Regions from separate parts of the Endozoicomonas sp. ALB115 genome, predicted to be linked through region 1. Evidence: predicted binding sites of a transcription regulator. Region 1 holds the regulator's gene; the other holds the start of a gene.

The links. The regulator FNR, encoded in region 1, switches genes on or off when oxygen is low (the NO sensors DNR and NnrR bind a similar motif). The targets are predictions, from matches to a motif close to TTGATNTANATCAA.
Region 2: frdA (fumarate reductase (quinol) flavoprotein subunit) is a predicted target of FNR. The motif match lies at 1,481-1,494, and genes of this name have one in related genera.

The regions. Positions count from the first base shown of each region.
Region 1 covers NZ_JBLYZG010000017.1:18,564-28,379, forward strand. The annotation lists gene ttcA (tRNA 2-thiocytidine(32) synthetase TtcA) at 1-232, shown strand, start outside; gene ACO6VE_RS10245 (ankyrin repeat domain-containing protein) at 438-2,204, shown strand; gene ACO6VE_RS10250 (TraR/DksA family transcriptional regulator) at 2,579-2,908, shown strand; gene ACO6VE_RS10255 (hypothetical protein) at 2,954-3,493, opposite strand; gene ACO6VE_RS10260 (adenine phosphoribosyltransferase) at 3,629-4,186, opposite strand; gene fnr (fumarate/nitrate reduction transcriptional regulator Fnr) at 4,266-5,018, opposite strand; gene hemN (oxygen-independent coproporphyrinogen III oxidase) at 5,532-6,926, opposite strand; gene ACO6VE_RS10275 (hypothetical protein) at 7,357-7,809, shown strand; gene ACO6VE_RS10280 (sulfite exporter TauE/SafE family protein) at 7,860-8,570, opposite strand; gene ccoS (cbb3-type cytochrome oxidase assembly protein CcoS) at 8,557-8,733, opposite strand; gene ACO6VE_RS10290 (heavy metal translocating P-type ATPase) at 8,736-9,816, opposite strand, start outside.
Region 2 covers NZ_JBLYZG010000014.1:28,954-38,769, forward strand. The annotation lists gene ACO6VE_RS08850 (amino acid permease) at 136-1,332, shown strand; gene frdA (fumarate reductase (quinol) flavoprotein subunit) at 1,610-3,409, shown strand; gene ACO6VE_RS08860 (succinate dehydrogenase/fumarate reductase iron-sulfur subunit) at 3,419-4,168, shown strand; gene ACO6VE_RS08865 (fumarate reductase subunit C) at 4,168-4,557, shown strand; gene frdD (fumarate reductase subunit FrdD) at 4,577-4,930, shown strand; gene ACO6VE_RS08875 (hypothetical protein) at 4,980-5,300, opposite strand; gene ACO6VE_RS08880 (hypothetical protein) at 5,297-5,716, opposite strand; gene ACO6VE_RS08885 (SDR family oxidoreductase) at 5,847-6,542, shown strand; gene ACO6VE_RS08890 (hypothetical protein) at 6,566-7,225, shown strand; gene ACO6VE_RS08895 (Hpt domain-containing protein) at 7,220-7,543, opposite strand; gene ACO6VE_RS08900 (DUF1631 family protein) at 7,709-9,622, opposite strand; gene ACO6VE_RS08905 (hypothetical protein) at 9,798-9,816, opposite strand, start outside.

The DNA of each region.
Region 1 (9,816 bases):
TGAGTGGGAAAAAAAGAATCCGAGCAGGATCGAGTCAATTTTTACGGCTATGCAAAATATAGCGCCATCCCAGATGGCTGATACTGAGCTGTTCAATTTCAAGGATCTTAAAATGGATCGTTCTGGCGAGCGCAAGTCCTATGAGCATGAGGACAATCAAACGATCTTTTCCGGGAATATTCCTGATCCAATCGATACCGATATTGACATGGTAAAAATTATTACTATTTAATTTCCCGGCCTCTCAAGCTGAGAGGCTGTGCAGCCAGGCTATGCGAACGTTCAATTCAGATCAGATTGCCAAGGTGCGCCAATAGCAGGCAGGTCAGCTTCTGTGCTGCCTTTCAGGAACCAGTCCACAATTTTTCTGTCAATAGTGTTTATGAAATCACCGGTTGTCCATGAATTCAACCGGGTACACGGTGACCTGAATACTGATGGAAAATTCAATTTCTCCGGTTTCCAACCCGACAGGGCAACCATTAAACGATGTCTGTCCGATTTGTCTGGTTGGATTGTTTGGACACAGCAGGGTAGTGGTTACCCCTTGTCGCCATCGCTATCACGAGCAATGTGTGACCCCCTGGCTTAACAGCCGACAGTTGTCCAGACGAACTTGCCCGGTCTGTCTTAATTGGGCCCTGCCACTGATGCGAGAGGGTGGGGCGAAGCTCTATGAGTACTCAGCTTACAGCGAGTCAATGCCCCTGAGTTGCTGTCGCTCCGGAAACCTGGCACAGCTTCAGCAGTTGCTGACCCTCGACCCGAGTGTTGTCTTTGCCCTGTTTCGTACCGGTGATACAGGTCATCATGTCCGTCTGCTGTACATGGCCGCCAGCAATGGGCAAATGGGTTGCGTCAGGGCTTTGGTGGCAGCGGGGGCTTCGCTGGATGTCCCGGCCATCAATAACGGCATGACCCCACTGCACGTTGCCCTGGTCAATGGCCACCTTGATGTGGTTAATTTTCTGATTCAGTCCGGTGCGGGTCTCAATCTGACTAACCGGGATGGTCATACCGCCCTTCATCTGGCAGCCAGGCAGGAAGACGGTCAGTTTGCCGAAGCATTGATTCTGGGAGGGGCAAACCCTGCCACCAGGGACAGTCATGACCGAACAGCACTGCATATTGCTGCCCTGGAAGGCCGTTGTGAGTGTGTCAGGATACTGGCCCGGAACCCGGGCATTATTGATACCGTGGACAGCCGTGGCAGGACCCCCCTGATTCTGGCGACCAAGGCCGGCCACAGGGCGGTAATGGATATTCTCATCAGCAATGGGTGTAACATGACCATAGCCAGTCGGCATGGCCGGGTGGCAGTTCACCATGCGGCCACCGGTGGTCATGGCCACTGCCTGCGATTACTTGCCGATAAAGGTGCGAACCTTGACGCAGTGACCCCCGTTGGCAGAGCGGCGATACACTACGCTGCCATGCGAAACCATAGTGAGTGTCTGGAAATCCTGATTGATAACAACGCCAACGTTGAGGCGTTTGTCAATTGTGGCTGGAATGCCCTGCACCTTGCTGCTTATCATGGGCACCTTGAAAGCGTGCAAACCCTGATCCGAAGGGGGGCCAATATCCAGGCCTTTACCAACGGCAATAGCGTTATGACAGCACTGCACATAGCCACCAGATGCAACCATCTTGGGTGCGTCAGGGTCATTGTTGAGGCTAACGTGGATTTTTCGGCAAGGGACTCGGCTGGCAACACGGTGTTACACGACGCCGTCACCTACGGCAGTTATGTGTGCCTGCGCATGTTTATTCGCTCCGATGCCGACCTTGACATGACCAACGCAGAGGGTAAGACCGCACTGCATCTGGCTGTGCTTAAACACCGTTGCAATAGCCTGAAAGCCCTGATCCAGGTAGGTGCTCAGCTTGATGTTAAAGATAATTCCGGCCGTACTGCCATGCACTATGCCGTTGATATGTCCTTTATTCATTTCTCATTTGATGCTTCCCTCAGCCTGCTGATTCGGGCGAAGGCGGATCTGAATATTCCCGATCAAGACGGCAATACCGTTCTGCATATGGCGGCATTCAATGGCAACCTGAAAGTTGTCAGGATGCTGTTGAATGCCGGCGCAGATCATCGGGTGAGAAACAGACATGGCAGGACTCCCCTGGTACTTGCCAGACAGCTCAATCACACATCCTGCATCGACAGGCTGAAACGACTGCCTTATGTGATGTAATGCCTGGTTATCGACCACTCAGCCTGTTAATGGTTACGAGATCAAGAGGAGGGACTTTGTCAGCCTCCTGGACTCCGCTTCAGGCTGAACGGAGATTGTTCACATCAAACTCATTGAATTGATGTACCAGGTGGGAAAATGTTTTTCCGGATTGAAACTGAATATTACGTTTACGGTATCAATGATCTACTATTTGAATTCATGATTTTGGAAAGAATCAGTACGCCGCAGGTTGGTAATTACCTTATCCGTTTTTGTGAGTGGGGATAAGGTTCTTCGGCGTTGTTTTATGGTAAAGAGTGACCTTTTGACACAACCATTCTTTATAGAATAAACAGCAGGATTCTACAGTATTTTTGTGCAGGGGTAGCAAAATGACAGATCATGATAAGTGGCAGAAATGGTTGATGGCTCGCAGGGATGAGCTGAATACGCGTCTGGGTAAAATTAAAAAGGATGCTTCCCGAAAAAACAGTGCAGACTGGTCTGAGCAGGCGCAGGAACGGGAGAATGATGAGGTTATTGATGCACTGGGTAACGAGGCGGTGATTGAACTGGGTAAAATTAACCGCGCCCTTGATCGTATAAATGAGGGCGATTACGGTTTCTGCCTGTCCTGCGGTAAGGAAATTCCGGTTCAGCGCCTTGAGGTTATGCCTTATGCTGACCTTTGTGTTCAATGTGCTGAGGCCAAGGGGTTGTAGGGGAGCATCATCAAGGCGATAAGGGAGCAGGCAGGCTGAATCCTGTTATGCCGGTTTGGCTGCAGCCTGGTTAAAGTACGTTGACTCCTCTGTGGAGCAGCCTGATTCAATAATCATCTTTTGATAGCTTTCGCAGAAGCTCTGGAGTGTTCCGGGGTTTCTGCTGTGGAAGTGCTTTTGCCATAATCTGGCCATGGCAGTGATGTCTTCTTTATCAATATCTTCGATCTGAATACCGCAGCGGTGATAGATAAGCCAGGCAATGGCGGTGGCGTAAACCAGGTTGGTCGCCAGTTCATGATGGGGGTGGGAAAGAAACTCCCGCTGGCTGGCCAGTCCCCGAACTTTGCTGGATAAGTCAGCGTTTGGTGCCAGAAACAGGTCCCAGATATTGCGGTGCATGCGAGGAGAAATCTGATAGATACCGAGTGCCTGGTGATTGGCCTGTTTCAGATGAAAACCAAGCCCGGACTCTCTGGCTGCGGTACCAAGCAGCAGGTTCTCAGCAGTAGGGCTCCACATACCCAGATGCTTGAGTGCGGGGCGAACAACATAGTGCCTTAGTTCCTTGGCGCATATTCCCATTTGCAAAGTCCTTTTCCCGGGTAGATCCCGGTCTGTGCGTCCTGTAACTGCGGGAGGGGCTCTCAGATCCAGACATTAACCCTGGATCTAAGAGACATATCGTATCATCCCTGAAATTCTGAACTGAGGGTGGTTTTACTCACCGGCAAAATTGCACAGGGCATAGGTTGGAATGCCCGCCGCATTGAGTCTGTCAGCGCCCTTGAGGTCTGGCAGATTGATGATAGCTGCAGCTTCCAGTGTGCTGGCTCCTGCTTGTCGAATCAACTGATCCCCAGCCAGCAGTGTGCCTCCGGTGGCGATAAGGTCATCCACTAACAGAATTTTTTCACCGGCCTTAATGGTGTCTTCATGCATTTCCAGTACGGCTTTGCCATATTCAAGGTCATACTCGACACTGAGGGTTTTGCCTGGCAGTTTGCCTTTCTTGCGAAACAGTGCCAGCGGCTTGTTCATGATATAGGACAGTGTCGAGCCAAGCAGGAAACCGCGGGCATCAAGCGCGCCAATGCGATCAAAAGTCTGGTTCTCATAACGCTGAACCATGACATCCACGGCCTTACGCCAGGCTTCCGGGTTTTCAAACAGTGTGGTGATATCCCGAAACAGGATGCCTTCATGGGGCCAGTCCGCGATGGTTCTGATTTGCGTTCGCAGATATTCCTGAACGGATGAACATTCGTTTGTATGCATGGGAGGGAGCATGCCGCTGTCAGTCAATGGATAAAAAGGAAGAAGCCACCTCAAAGGGTAGCTTCTTTAGAGGATAAAGTCAGGCGTTGGTAGCAATCGGTTCCAGTGTTTTTCCCCCGGCCAGGGCACAGAGTTCAACCGAGTTGCGAATTTCGATTTCCTTGCCCACGGCGGAGATCAGGCCGTTTTTCTGGAATCGGGTAAATACACGACTAACCGTTTCTACCGCCAGACCCAGGTAGTTCCCCATCTCATTTCTCGACATGGACAGACGGAACGACTGGGAAGAAAAACCCCGGCGACGAAAACGGCTGGCCAGGTTAATCAGGAAGGTGGCAATACGTTCATCGGCGTTTTTCTTGGACAGCAGCATCATCATTTGCTGGTCTTCACGGATACGCTTGCTCATCAGGCGCATCAGATGTCGGCGCAATTCCGGGAATTGATCGGAAAGGGTTTCCAGTTGCTCAAAAGGAATCTCGCAGATCATGGTGGTTTCCATCGCCTGGGCCGACACCGGATAGGTATCCGTATCCATACCGCTCAGGCCAAGAATTTCGCTGGGCAGGTAAAATCCGGTGATTTGTTCCTCACCTTCATTGGTCGCTGTGTAGGTTTTGAGAGCCCCTGAGCGAACAGCAAAGACACTGGTAAAGGGGTCACCTTCCAGAAACAGGTGTTCGCCTTTTTTCAAAGGACGCCCACGCTTGATAATGTGATCCAGCTGATCGATATCCTTAATGCTCAGTGCCAGTGGCAGGCACAGTGAGCTGAGGCTGCAGTCTCTGCAGGCCACATGGCTCGGCTGTCGGACGTTGGGCTTTGACGTCATTGAGAGGCCTCAAAGTCGTATTTGGCGAAATTCGACACTGTTTATGGAAAACCAAGTGTATGAAAAGTGTTACCGGAGTGTAAATCAGGTATGTACGCAACCGGGCAGACCCAGGGTAGGGGTTTGGTGCTGCTTCAGCAATGCGTCATAAACTGCGGTGGTTCCGGTGAGCTCTCATCTGCCGTGTCATCTATCAAGCTCAGGGCTGACCCTGATCATGGTATGGTCATGGCTCCTGGTGGTTGTGTGTCTTTATCCCTGAAAATCAATCTGACATTGTCTTATGTCACAGGATTAAATTTTCGTTCGTGGTATTTAACGGACATGGCAGATTTTGCACTTATGTTTCAAGTAAATCAATGTGATAGTGGTGGCAAGTCGTCGTCAGTTTCAGTTTTTTTCTGATAAACCGGTGAGCTGCAGAGAGGTTTCGGTTCTGTGCGGGATGATCAGTCGTTGTCGGTACTGGCGGGAGAGGGGCTCCGGAGCCTGGTGATTGCTCCGGAGTGTTACTCAGATAACCTTTGAGAAGAGCGTCTTCTCTTTCATCTCCGGTTGATGGAGATAGTGGTCGAACTGCATACAGATGTTACGGATCAGCAGTGTTCCCTTTGGCAGTACTTCCAGCAAGCCATCGCTATTGAGACTGATCAGGCCGTCTGCCCTCATCGGCTCCAGCCTTGCCAGCTCATCCCGGAAGTAATCCCTGAATTGAATATCAAACCGCTGTTCAATATCGCTGAAGTTCAGTTTGAAGTGGCAGATCAGCTGGGTAATCACTGCCTGGCGGACTTTGTCATCAGCGGTCATCTTCAGGCCGCGAACCACTGGCAACTGCTGTTCATTGATCATTGCACAGTACCGGGCTTCATCGGTGCTGTTCTGGATATAAGTGTCGCCTACCTGGCTGATGGCAGACACGCCCATGCCGATCAGGTCGCAATGACCATGGGTGGTATAACCCTGGAAATTCCGGTGCAGCGTGCCTTCTTCCCGGGCAATGGCCAGTTCATCGTCTGGCAGGGCAAAGTGATCCATACCGATGTAGATGTAGCCCTGATCCAGCAGTTTTTCCGTGGCCTGATGCAGAATGTCCAGCTTCACTTCCGGCGCAGGCAGATCCTGCTCATTAATTCGGCGCTGTGGTTTGAAGCGGTGGGGCAGGTGGGCGTAGTTAAACAGGGATAGCCTGTCCGGGGCCATATCAGCCACACGATCGATGGTTTCCATAAAACTGTTGGTGGTCTGGAAAGGCAGGCCGTAAATCAGGTCCATGTGTACCGAGCGGAATGCCATGACCCTGGAAGCATCAAGAATGGATTGAATCATGCTTTCAGGTTGAACCCGGTTAACGGCTTGCTGAACTTTGGGGTTCAGGTCCTGAACGCCCATGCTGATTCGGTTGAAGCCAAGGTCCCTCAGGGTGCCCATCATGGGCCAGTCTACTTCCCTGGGATCCAGTTCAATGGAGTAGTCTGCGGTATCGCTTTGGGTCAGTTGGAAGTGCTGACGGATATGGCCCATCAGATCCCTCATCTGATCTCTGCTCAGAAAGGTCGGTGTGCCGCCGCCAAAGTGCAGTTGCTCGACCCGCTGTTCCTGACTGTAGAGTGCTGCCTGCATCTCTATTTCACGAAACAGGTATTCCAGATAACTATTGGCGCGCCCACGGTGTTTGGTGACAATTTTATTACAGGCGCAGTAATAACAGACATGGGAGCAGAACGGGATATGAAAGTAGAGTGACAGGGGATTGATGGCCCTGGCACTGGAGTGGGCATTGTGATGATATTTCTCAATATCAAAGCTGCCATCAAACTGCACCGCCGTGGGATAGGAGGTATAACGCGGGCCTGAGTGGTTGTATCGGTGAATCAGGTCTTTATCCCAAACTGGTGCGGTATTCATTATTGCTCTCGGTAATCTTCATGTCTTATTAGTCAGTGTGTTCGCCTTCTGGTCGGTCTTTTTGTGCCGGAAAGGGTAAGGCAAAAACAGTCGGTATTACGTCATGATGTTTTTGGCTAGTTTAGAAAGATTTTCAAGGTTGTTCTTTGATCGGTGTCAATAGGTATGAACCGAACTGGCATGCCTTAGTGGTTCGTCTTTAGGGCATGTGATGAGGATTGTGTCCAACGTGGCGTGAAGTTGTTGAGGTTGGCTATTGTATCTGCCATCTGGTTATTAATCGAGCAAATAATGCTTTGGCTGGCAGGGTTGTGCTGAAAAGGGTCTGATTGATAGTGATTGGTGGGTTCATTGAATGTGCTATTTTTGCTGCTAGATCATAAAAATTCACAAATATGTCCTGGTCACTGATCAGACAGGAGGAGTAATTATGGGTGCAGACATACATATGTATGCTGAATTCAGAAATAGTGTCGGGCAATGGGAAGAAATCCCGGGTTACGAACCTTTTTCAGATCGCAATCGTCATGTCTTTTCATTTTTTTCCGAGGGTTTTGTCAGAAGCGATTATGACTGGGGCTCCTGGCATGTTACTCCGTATCCCATTATTGAGGAGGCTCGGGGGCTGCCCGGAGATGTCAGTCTTTCCATCAAGGCCAAGTCTGATGAATGGGGAACGGGTGGATCTGGCCACTCCTGGCTGTCTGTTGATGAATTGGTTTCTTACGACTACAACAAGCCTTTAAGAGAAAGGGGCGTTGATGTTCCCGAAGAGTTTGTCAAGCTTACGATCAGGGAATCGTTGGGGGAAAAGTATTTTTTGGAGTTGGCTGAGTTGCAGAAGCAAAAAGCGGAGCGCCTCGTCTTTTGGTTTGATTTCTGATTCAAAACTTTAAGAGCCTCCTAGGAGGCAGAACTTTTTTTTTCCTTTTATCACATATGGTGATGGTGCAGCATGGACATCAACCACCTCTGGTGTGCGCCGGGCATAGACCACAAGCCAAAAAGGATAATCAGCAACCCCGCCAGGTTGCGGGTGATACTGGCTTGGATAATGCCGCTGAGCTGTCTTGAGAACGCACCAAGCAGGAACACTGAGGGTATGGTGCCTATACCAAATGAGGCCATTAACAGCGCACCCTGTACCGGTTTTCCCTGAGTGGCGCTCCAGGCCAGGGTGCTGTAGACCAGGCCGCAGGGTAACCACCCCCAGAGCATGCCAATGGCGAGGGCATTGGGAAAGTTTTTGATGGGCAGCAGTGCTTTGGCCTTGGGCTGGATATGTTGCCAGAGCTTATGTCCGATCTTTTCCAGATGTGTCAGACCACGCCACCAACCGGTCAGATAAAGCCCCATGGCGATCAGCATAATGGCCGCAAAATAGCGCAGTCCCATCTTTACTTCCGGGCTGATACCGCCCAGGTACCAGCCAATGCTGGCCAGAAGGAGACCAGCGATGGCGTAGCTGGTAATTCGTCCGAGATGATAGGTCAGCATCAGCCAGAAGATCTGTGCACGGGACTTGCCTGCCAGGGAGAGGCTGAGGGCGGAAGTAATGCCGCCACACATGCCGATACAGTGGGCGCTGCCCAGTATGCCCAGGGTTAATGCGGAAAGTAAGGTGGGGACTTCATTTATGGTCATGTGAATCAGCTTTTGGTATCTGTTGAGGCTCATCAAAAAGAATGCTGTGGGCTGGCCCTTCAAGGTCGTCAAACTGACCGTCGTCTACTGCCCAGAAAAAGAGTTTGATCGCTACAGCGATCAGGATCAGGGCCAGAGGGATCAGAATAATCAGGCTTTCCATGGTCAGGCAGCTCCTCTGGGTTCAAGGTGGGCGTAAACTTCTTCTGACTCGGTCGGTGCTTTGGGCAGTTTTCCCGGGCGGTTCAGTCGCAGGGCGTTGGCCACCACGATCAGTGAGCTGAGCGCCATGCCGGTAGCGGCCATCCATGGGGCAATCATGCCTGCTGCGGCCAGGGGCAGGGCGGCAAGGTTGTAGCCAAGGGACCATGCCAGGTTTTGCCGGATAATTTTCCGGGTTCTTATGGTCAGGTTAAAGGCATCGGCCAGTCGCTCAAGGTTGCCGGAAATCAATACTGCATCTGCACTGGTGCGCGCCAGGTCTGAGGCGTTGCCCATGGCCATGGAGATATCCGCCCCCGCCAGAACGGGAACATCATTGATGCCATCACCAACCATCAAGACTTTGTGGCCCTGACTCTGCAGCGTCTGGATATAGCGCAGCTTGTCATCCGGGCTGCTTTCAGACTTCCATTGCCGTATACCCAGGGATTCAGCGGTTGCCGCCACCACCGGCTCGGCATCACCACTGAGCAGGGTTACGGTTTTGCCCATCTGTTGCAGCCGTTGGATTGTGTGGGCGGCCTCAGGGCGCAGGCTGTCGGTAATCCTGAACCAGCAGAGCGGTTGCCAGAGTTTCTGGTCAGTACTTTCTGACATCAGCAACCACTGTCCATCCTGTTCTGGCGTTGCCACATTGCCGGATGGACAGACAAAGTCGGGTCGTCCGATGCGGTAAAGGCGGTTGCCAATGGTGCCTTCTATCCCCTGGCCAAGATGGTTTTTCACCTCGCGAGCCTGCTCATGCAATGACTCAACGGTGTAGAAAAAGGCTCTGGCGATAGGGTGTTCAGAGTGTGCTTCCAGGGCTGCTGCCCGCTGAAGCAACGCTTCTTTTGAACTGTTGCCGTTATCAAGAGAAACCACCTGGCTTAACGACAGTTCCCCTTTGGTTAAGGTGCCGGTTTTATCAAAGATCACATGGTCGATGGTTTTCAGGCCTTCCAGAACATGACCACGGGTCACCAGCAGGCCAAGGCGGTGCAGATAGCCGGTAGCCGCAGTCAGGGCGGCAGGGGTGGCCAGG
Region 2 (9,816 bases), on a different contig from region 1:
AGAAGCCGCTGAGATAAGCAGTATATACCTCCGTTTGAGGCTTACCTTGTCCGGCAGGACATAATCAGGCAGGTATCTCCATTAAATTCCCCTATCTTTATCACTGAAATTTATATTCAGTAAAGGTACTTGCTTATGTCTGAATCCAGTCGTTCCACCGTAATTGGCAGTGCGTTAATTTTGTCAGGAACGGCCATCGGTGCGGGCATGCTTGCTTTGCCGCTGGTATCAGCCAGTACCGGGTTGATGCCGGTTATGATTATTTTTGCAGTGACGGCATTCTTCGCGGTTATCTCTGCCCTTTATGCCTTTGAGGCCAATGTTGCCATCAAGCCTGGCTGTAATTTGTATACCATGGCCAGCAGAACATTAGGGCGGATGGGGAAGGTGCTCTCTGCCATTGCCCCTCTCGGGCTTTTTTACGCATTGATGTCCGCCTACTTTGCCGGGGGCGGATCGTTACTGGCGCAGTACGCTCAAGCAGTGGTTCCCGGAGCTTCCGCTCAACTGTGCGTGATATTCTTTGCCCTGATTGCCGGAGCCTTTGTTTATTACAGCACCCGGGCAGTGGATCTTGTTAACCGTATCTTTTTCACCCTGATGATCGTTACTTTTATTCTTGCCCTGATGTCACTGGCACCTTCGGTGCGTTATGAGAGCATGATACATACGGCGAGGGTAGAGTATCTATCGGTTCTGGCGGCACTGCCGGTGATATTTACTTCGTTCGGTTATCATGGTGGCATTCCCAGCATTATCATTTATCAAAAGAAGCAGCTGCAGCATATTCCCCTTATTTTTTTGTTAGCGACCCTGATCCCGCTGGTGGTTTATATCTTGTGGCTGGTGGCGGTGATGGGGGTATTGCCCGAGGGCTTATTGCTGCAAATCAGTCAGTCAACCGGGGCAACGGCTCATTTAATTTCAGCATTAAGCAGTGATAAAAATGTACACACTATTCTGTACCTGTTTTCTGATCTGGCGTTATTGACATCCGTGTTGGGCGTTGCCCTTGGGCTGTTTGATTATCTTGCCAACTTATTGCAAAGGGCGGATACCCGCATTCATCGGCTGCAGACCGCCCTGGTGACCTTTATCCCACCGGTTATTATTGCCATTATGTTTCCGGATGGTTTTGTCGCCGCCCTGGGTTATGCGGCGGTTGCTCTGGCCATTCTGGCTATCCTTCTGCCTACGGCAATGGTCTATGTACTAAGAAAGCAACCGGCCTATGAAAACCCGTTTCGGGCACCCGGGGGAACGGTTTTGATGTCAACCTGTTTTGTATTTGGCTGTATCATCATTGTGTCTCAATTTATTTCGAGGCTATAGGTTTTTTTGTGTAAGTTAATAATTAAAAGTGAACCTTTGTTAATTAAACAATAAATCTGCGTGCCTTGTAATTTAAGCGGTTGTTTATAGTGGTTGATCCTGTTGGGTCGTCTTGAAATTACGGGTTTTCCGAAATGTTGATTTATTTTTGTTTTATATCAATGGCTTTAATTTCAGGTTTATATAAACTTCAGTTCTAGATTTTTAACCCTTCTCTTATTATTCATTTTGGCCAGTTCGCTGGCTGTCTCTGTTTGGGACCTTCCCGGAGATGGTGGTGAACGGCGGTAGAGGTTTGCGTATGCAGGTCATAAAGGCTGATGTAGCCATTGTCGGTGCCGGAGGTGCCGGTCTTCGGGCTGCGATTGCCGTTGCCGAAAAAAATCCTGAGCTTAAAGTGGCATTGATTTCCAAAGTCTACCCTATGCGGAGTCATACGGTGGCTGCAGAAGGCGGTTCAGCCGGTGTCATTCAGGATCATGACTCTCTGGAAAACCACTTTGTTGACACGGTGGCCGGTGGTGACTGGCTCTGCGATCAGGATGTAGTGGATTACTTTGTGTCCCACGCCACTGAAGAGATGATCCGCCTGGAGCACTGGGGCTGCCCCTGGAACCGAAAGGACGACGGTGACGTAAACGTTCGTGCTTTTGGTGGTATGAAGATTGAGCGCACCTGGTTTGCTGCCGACAAATCTGGCTTCCACATGTTGCACACATTGTTCCAGACGTCCACCAAGTACCCATCCATTGAACGATACGATGAGTATTTTGCCACTGACCTGATCATGGAAGATGGCCGTGCCCAGGGCGTTGTTGCTATCGAAGTGAAAACCGGCGAACCAAAAGTATTCCTGGCGAAGTCAGTGGTGCTGGCAACAGGCGGCTCTGGTCGTATTTTCCGTTTCAATACCAATGGTGCCATTGTGACCGGTGACGGTCATGCCATGGCCCTGCGTGCTGGCGCACCGCTGCGTGATATGGAGTTTGTTCAGTACCACCCAACCGGCCTGCCAGGCTCCGGTGTATTGATGACAGAAGGTTGTCGTGGTGAAGGCGGTATCCTGTTGAACAAGGATGGTTACCGTTACCTGCAGGATTATGGCCTGGGGCCAGAGACTCCGGTTGGTCAACCAAAGAACAAATACATGGAACTGGGCCCGCGTGACAAGCTGTCCCAGGCCTTCTGGCAGGAGCAGCGCAAGGGCTGCACCATTGAAACGCCACTGGGTGATGCGGTACACCTCGACCTGCGCCACCTTGGCGAACAGAAGCTGATTGAGCGTCTGCCACTGATCTGTTCCCTGGCGAAAAACTACCTGGGAGTGGATCCGGTTCATCAGCCAATTCCGGTTCGTCCTGCGGTTCATTACACCATGGGTGGTGTCAGAGCGGACATCAACTGTGCCACCGATCTGGCCGGTCTGTTCGCTGCCGGTGAATGTGCCAGCGTCGGTATGCACGGTGCTAACCGTCTCGGTTCCAACTCTCTGGCAGAGACCGTGGTCTTCGGTAAGGTTGCCGGTGAAAGTGCGGCGGATTTTGCCAGCCAGAACGTCATGTCTGATGAACGCAAGTTGCTGGATCAGGCGAAAGCGCACCTGGCAGCCATCGAAAGCCTGCGTAATGCCAATGGTACTGAGAAAGCATCGCACCTGCGTCACGAAATGGTGAAAACCATGGAAGACAGCTTTGGTATTTATCGGGTGGGTGAAGAGATGCAGGCCGGTCTGGACAAGATCTCCGAACTGCGTGAGCGCTTCAAAAACGTCAAGGTGGAAGACAAGAGTAAGGTCTTCAATACCGAACTGCTGCAGGCCTTTGAACTGCAAAGCTCCCTGATGGTTGCTGAGTGTATGGCCATTGGTGGTGTTGAACGTAAGGAGTCCCGTGGTGCGCACCAGCGTATTGATGGCTTCGAAGCCCGTGATGATGTCAACTTCCTGAAACACTCCGTCACCTTCTATAACGGTGATGCCAAGCCTCGTCTGGAATATGAAGACGTGAATGTAACCCGCTTCCAGCCAGAAGAGCGCGTCTATGGCGCGGCGGCTGAGAAAAACGGTGAAGGGAAGTAAGGAGGCCCCATGAGTGATAAAACCATAACCATCGAGATTCTGCGTTATAACCCGGAAACCGATGACAAGCCGACATTTGGCACTTTCACTATTCCTTATGTGGAAGCCTGGTCCATGCTGGATGCCCTTGAGCATATCAAGGATGAACTGGATTCCAGCCTGGCTTACCGCTGGTCCTGCCGTATGGCGGTGTGTGGCAGCTGTGGCATGGTGATCAACGGTACACCAAAGCTCGGCTGCGAAACCTTTCTGCGGGATTACTATCCGAACCCCATTCGGGTTGAGCCACTGGCTAACTTCCCGATTGAAAAGGATCTGGTGATTGACTCAGAAGACTTCATCAAGAAACTGGAGTCAGTGAAACCGTACATCATCAATGCGATGGAGAAGCCGGTTGAGGAAGGAGTGAATAAACAGACGCCTCAGCAGCTGGGCCTTTATAAGCAGTTCTCCATGTGCATTAACTGCATGCTCTGCTACTCCGCGTGTCCACAGATGGGCTTGAACCCACTGTTTACCGGTCCTGCGGTGATCGCCCTGGGCCACCGCTATAACCTGGACAGCCGTGATGATGGCTATGAACAGCGTACCGAAGTGATTCAGGGCAAGAATGGTGTCTGGTCCTGTACCTTTGTGGGTTACTGTTCTGAGGTTTGTCCAAAGAATGTTGACCCGGCCGCTGCCATCAACCAGAACAAACTGCAGGGTTCTCAGGATTGGGCGCTCTCTTTCCTGATGCCACGTAAAGGAGACAAGTGATGAGTCGTCGCCCCTATGTGCGTCCCATGAAGCGCACCTGGTATATGGATCATCCCTTCTACCGCCAGTACATGATCCGGGAATCCTCCTGTGTATTTGATGGCCTCTATGCCATCAACCTGTTTGTCGGTCTGATGCAGCTGGTCAAGGGTGAAGCCGCCTGGAATAGCTGGCTTGCCTTCCAGGCCAACCCGTTAATGATTCTGTTTACCGTGGTTACCCTGGGTCTGACTATTTACCATGCCGTCACCTATTTCGATATGACGCCCCGCGTTCTGCCACAGCAGATTCGTAAAATGGTAAAAGACAGTGTGGTTAACAAATTGATGTACGTTGGCCTGGCAGTGGTTTCTGCCATCATTCTGGCTGCGGCCACCATGGGACTTTGACGGGGATAGGAGTGGGAACATGAGTAATAAACGCCATATCGAACCTCTGTTGTGGAGTCTGTTTGGGGCTGGTGGTACCACTATCGCCTTTTTCTTTCCGGCCATTATTTTTGTGGTTGGTCTGGGCGTGCCTCTGGAAATTATTCCGGCAGAAGCGCTCTCTTATGAGCGAATGTCTGCGTTCTTTCTGGAGAGCTGGATTGGCAAGCTGGCACTGATGGTGGCTTTGGTGCCTTCTTACTGGGCCTGTATTCACCGTATTTACCACGGTGCTCACGATCTGGGTTTCCACCCGGGGGTTGGGGTAAAAATGGCCTGTTATGGTGGTACGTTGATTCTCAGCCTGGCAACCATTGCTTTATTGCTGGTCTGATCAGGTTTTATGAGGGGGCTGAGTAAGCCCCTTTTTTTGGCATAAAAAACTAGGAAGCTTGTTCAGAGCGTTGGCTTTTTTCCTGAAGATAATTTTGCTCGATGCGCCGTTGATTGCGTGCCTGAGCGATTTTTTCCGCTAATGTCGGGTCTCTTGTCAGTAACTCTTCCTGCTCGAACATCACTTGATTGATCTGCTCGTGAATTTTCTGGGTGATGCTATTGACCATTTGATTACGATTCGCCGCGGTTAGCGAGTGTGTCTGGATAAAGCTGTCCACCGCCATTCTGATCATGGAACCCAGCGGGCTGTCATGTTCATCGGACTTTTGGAGAATAAGATCGAGACTGCCCAGGTTTTCGAGTGTCATGATGTGAGTCCTGCGGTTAGGTAAGTAGTGGTTCCCTTTGCATAGAGTCTCGCAAAGTGATTGCATATTTGCTGATGAATCTCTTTGGGCAGAGGACTGACTGTTTTTATTGCGGCCAGAACTTTTTCCAGTTGGTCCGTTGTTTTACAAGCAAGAATTGCGGGCAGAACACCGCCCCATTGGCCTTGTTCTGTCAGTGCTTTGATCATTTCCAGATGATCAGGTGATAAAGACTCAACCTGACGTTGGCCAACGGCCAGATTGCTGGTTGCATTAGCGGTTCTGTCCGATTGGGGAGTTGCCCTGGTTTCACTGACCTCCCGTCCTCTATGACTGGCTTTGTTATTAGCAGGGGAGGGAGCCTCTTGTGCAGGTATATAAGACGTCTGGTTGTCGCCAGTTATTTTTGGAGGCATCTTTTCCATCCCCGGTTTGCCATCATAGAATGTTTTGTAAGTTTTTTGCCTTGTTTACGAGTAAGATAATTTATCGGCGGCTTCAGCTTTATTTCTACCGGAAGCTGCCAGTTTATCCGGGAGAGTCTGCATGCAGAAAATAGTGGTGGTGACCGGCGTTAGCCGGGGGCTGGGTCTGGAACTGTGTCGTCAATATCTTGCGCAGGGTGCCAAGGTTTATGGTTGTTGCCGCTCTCCGGAACAGTCGCAGAAACTGCTGGAGCTGAAACGCAGTGCTGGTTATCAGTTTGAGCTGGTTCCCCTGGATATTACCCAGCCCGGAATGATCCATAACCTGCAGTATGTGATTGAAGAGCCCATTGATATCCTGATCAATAATGCCGGAATTTATGGCCCTTTCGGTCTGTCTTATGATGAGGTGACTGTTGATTCATGGATGGAGGTTTTGCGAGTTAATTCGGTGGCCCCGATGATGGTTACGCAGGCACTGGTGGAAAAAGTAGCCCAGAGTCATGAGAAAAAAATCATCATGATGTCCAGCAAAATGGGCAGTATGGGGGACAATCAGAAAGGCGGGAGTTATATCTATCGCTCTGCCAAAGCCGCATTGAATGCGGTGGCTAAAAGTCTGGCTATTGACCTTGCCGGGAAGGGTATCAGTGTTGGTGTATTGCATCCGGGCTGGGTTCAGACGGATATGGGGGGCGTAAATGCTCCGATTGATACGGAAACATCCATCAGGGGCGTGCGCAAGGTTATTGATCAACTTTCTTTGAAAAACAGTGGCCAGTTCATCAATTATGATGGATCAGTGATTCCCTGGTAAGTTGATTAACCGGTGAAATTTGCATGCAATCTATTGTTCAATCGCTACACTTTTTTGCCCGTTATGGCTTGAGCCTGACGGTTTTGTTTCTATTGTCTGCTATCCCCTCTGAAATTGCAGGCTTTTACCTCCAACAGTCTTTTGCTGGCAATAGCGAGATAAGTGGTGGGTTTGCAGATCTGTTTGCATCAGTGTTGATAGAACCGCTGGCAACGGGGGCAGCGATTTTCTTTATTGAGAGTCGTGATCAGGGCGAGAAGCTAAGCCTTTATGACAGTTTAATAAAGTCGGCGGGTATCTATTTTCCGTTGGCGACCAGTTACCTGATCGTGTTTGTATTAGTCATGCTTGGGTTTAGCCTCTACCTGATACCGGGATTTTATCTGCTGTACAAATTGATGTTTGTGGAGTTTCGGGTTGCCCTTAAGGGTGAGCCTCCAGTGGAGGCTATTCAGGCAAGCTTTAATCAGACGAAGCAGCAGTGGTCCCTGTTATTACTGCCTTTTACTGTATTGCTGTTCACTCTGCTGTTCTCACAATTCCTTATTAGCTATCTATTGATGAGCCCTGAGAATGTACTGTGGTTACAGGTTATGGGTGGTGTTCTGGAAGCGCCCTTTATGGCGTTTGCCGTTGTGGTTGGCTTTCGGCTGTTCAGCTTGACCAGTCAGCGGCCTTTATAGTTTGGGATACAGGGCTTCGATGCTGTTAAACGTATCCTGCAGTTCAAGAAAAAGAGGGTCATAACGTTCCGGTTCCACTTGTTGCCCTGACTGCTCAAGGTCTCCGGCAAGTATTGCCAGTTGCTCCGCCCCGACGATTGCAGCACCACCTTTAATCCGGTGGGCAAAGTTGACAATAAGGGGCGTTTGCTGATTGTTGACCGCTGCTTTCAAATTCAGGATGTCTTCCCGGGTGCTCTGAAAAAACGTTGATAACAACTCTTCCAGCAGGACTTCATCACCGTCGGTGATTTGATGTAAATTTTCCAGATTGATCATAAAAACTTCCTGTACAAATTAAAGATAAATTAGTTTTTCGCCATTAAACGGCAGTGCTTTAGTCAGCAGCCTGTTCCATAACGTATGTTTTTACCGGTGTTGCGATAAGCAGGCCTGAAAAGTTCTCACCTTTTTCACTGCTTGCTATAGTCATCCGTTGCAGAGTTACAAATGTCTTTTGAATCGCTCAAGAACAGCTTGGATAGCCCGGTCGAACACGGGATTCTCTTCCATAATACGGACAGAACCGTCTTTAATTTCCTTTTTGAGTTCACTTCCAGAGCGCTCCGCAACACGCATCCCCGAGCTGTTGACAAAAATATATCGATGACGGTCTTTACTGAGCCGGGCAAGTTTGCAGCTGAGGCGGTGTGAGTCACCTTCGCCAATAAACTCAACCCACTGGCCCGGGTAAAGTCCATCAATAATGACCGGGGTAAATGCGGGTAAATGCTCCTGAGCATCAGCCACTTCGGTCTGTTCATCCGGAAGCAGCTCAAGCTCCTGAGAGGGTTCGGTTGCCTCTGGGGCGGATTCAGACTGGAGCTCTTTCAGACTGAGCCCGGACTGTTCGCAGGAAAGAATTATCTCCTCTGAGTCTTCTTCCGTGAGACTTTCTGTCTTAAAGTCAATGGCATGGTCAACGTCGGAGTCTGTTGCCTGAACCTCTTCTGGTGGTTCGTTGAGTGCAGCAGGATGACTTTTTGAACTCTCAGGCTCTGGTTCCAGAATGACATCCAGATTGGTTTGAAATCCATCAAGACAATCCTGAAATACGTCCGGGTTTTCACTGTGGTCAGAGATGATGGTGCGTATAGTATGCTCAATCAGTAGCAGCACATGCTTGCTCAGTTGAGAATCCCGGCAATACAGCATGCCTGCAGACGTTAAGTCATTTAATAAGAGACGGGCCGGGTGCTTTTTATCGGTTAAAAAAGCATCGTTCAGAATCGCCTGTTTTAAAATCGGGATTTGCAATAGGGCTATGGTTTTTTTTACGTCATCAGGCAGGTTGTGATCATCCAGAATGAACTCAAACAACCAGCCGACCATATTGATAAGGTCTTCATGATGGCGTGAGAGTTTTGAATTAACGCCTTGTATTTCCAGGGCATCTATGACCGAGGTGTGCAGGTTTCTTATTGACACGTGCTGCTCAAGAACATCCAGTTGCAGTGAGCTGAGGACACTGGCCAGATCAATAGCCTTGACCCGGTTAGCTTTGGCCTCAGGGATGAGTTCATCTTCTGCCAGCATGTCTTCCAGCCGGGATACTAGCTTCTCAGCAAAACTATCCAGAAACTGAGGGTTTCCCATATCTGAATAGTAACTCTGCTGAGGCGCTGGTTGTGTTTGATCTGTGGGGCGGGATGAAGATAGTGGATGATGGGTTGGGTCGGAGGCTGGGTTTGCTTGCAATCGCTCAACCGGAGATGAATGTTTGGGTCCCAGCCCTTTATGGATTATTAACTGGTCGACTTTAAGCCAGAGCTCATCAGCCGCATTATTAAGATGACTGGCAAACCAGCAAAATAATTGTTGTTCAATATCACGGTCTGGATGGAGACTTTCCAGAGCCAAGGCAAAACTTTCGCAGATGCGCTCCGGGGTGGCAGGATAAGTACCGTCATGCCGGGGATAGGTGCTCTCAAGACTGCTTTTGATTCGGCAAATACGTTCAGAGTTGTTACTGCTCTCAAAATTGTTGGTTGCAGAAAGCCAGAGGAGTTGGTGATCAAGTTCAGAATTGTCGAGTAATTCAAGGGTTAAGACACCTTCTTGTGGTGCGGGCTGTTCACTGTCTGCACTGGTCAAATGATCGAGGAAGCTTTTCTTGATGAAAGATTCAGACTTTGTCAAACGGTTTTTGATATCGATCCAGCGCATCATATCCTGATCGTTTTTGATATCCTCCAGATTAGTATTTAATTTGGTAAGTAGAACAGGAAACAGCGTGTCGGACTCGGGGTAAATAATTTCTTGGACCAACTGATTTAATTCAGAAAAAAAAACACTTTGCAGTGGCTTGTTATCACCACCTGGGCTGAGCGGAAAAATGCTGGAAGGCTGAATTGACATGCTGGCCACATCCCTGTACTGCACAATGTCATCTGCAGGGTATGGAATACCCGCAGAGACCACCCATATCACTTTACTAAATATAATTATATTGAGAACTTTTGATTATATTAAGTAGCTATTAATGGGGCGTTTTAACTACCTTCGGCCAAAAAAATGACATCGGGTCAGAGTGCTATCCCTGTCTGAGTTCT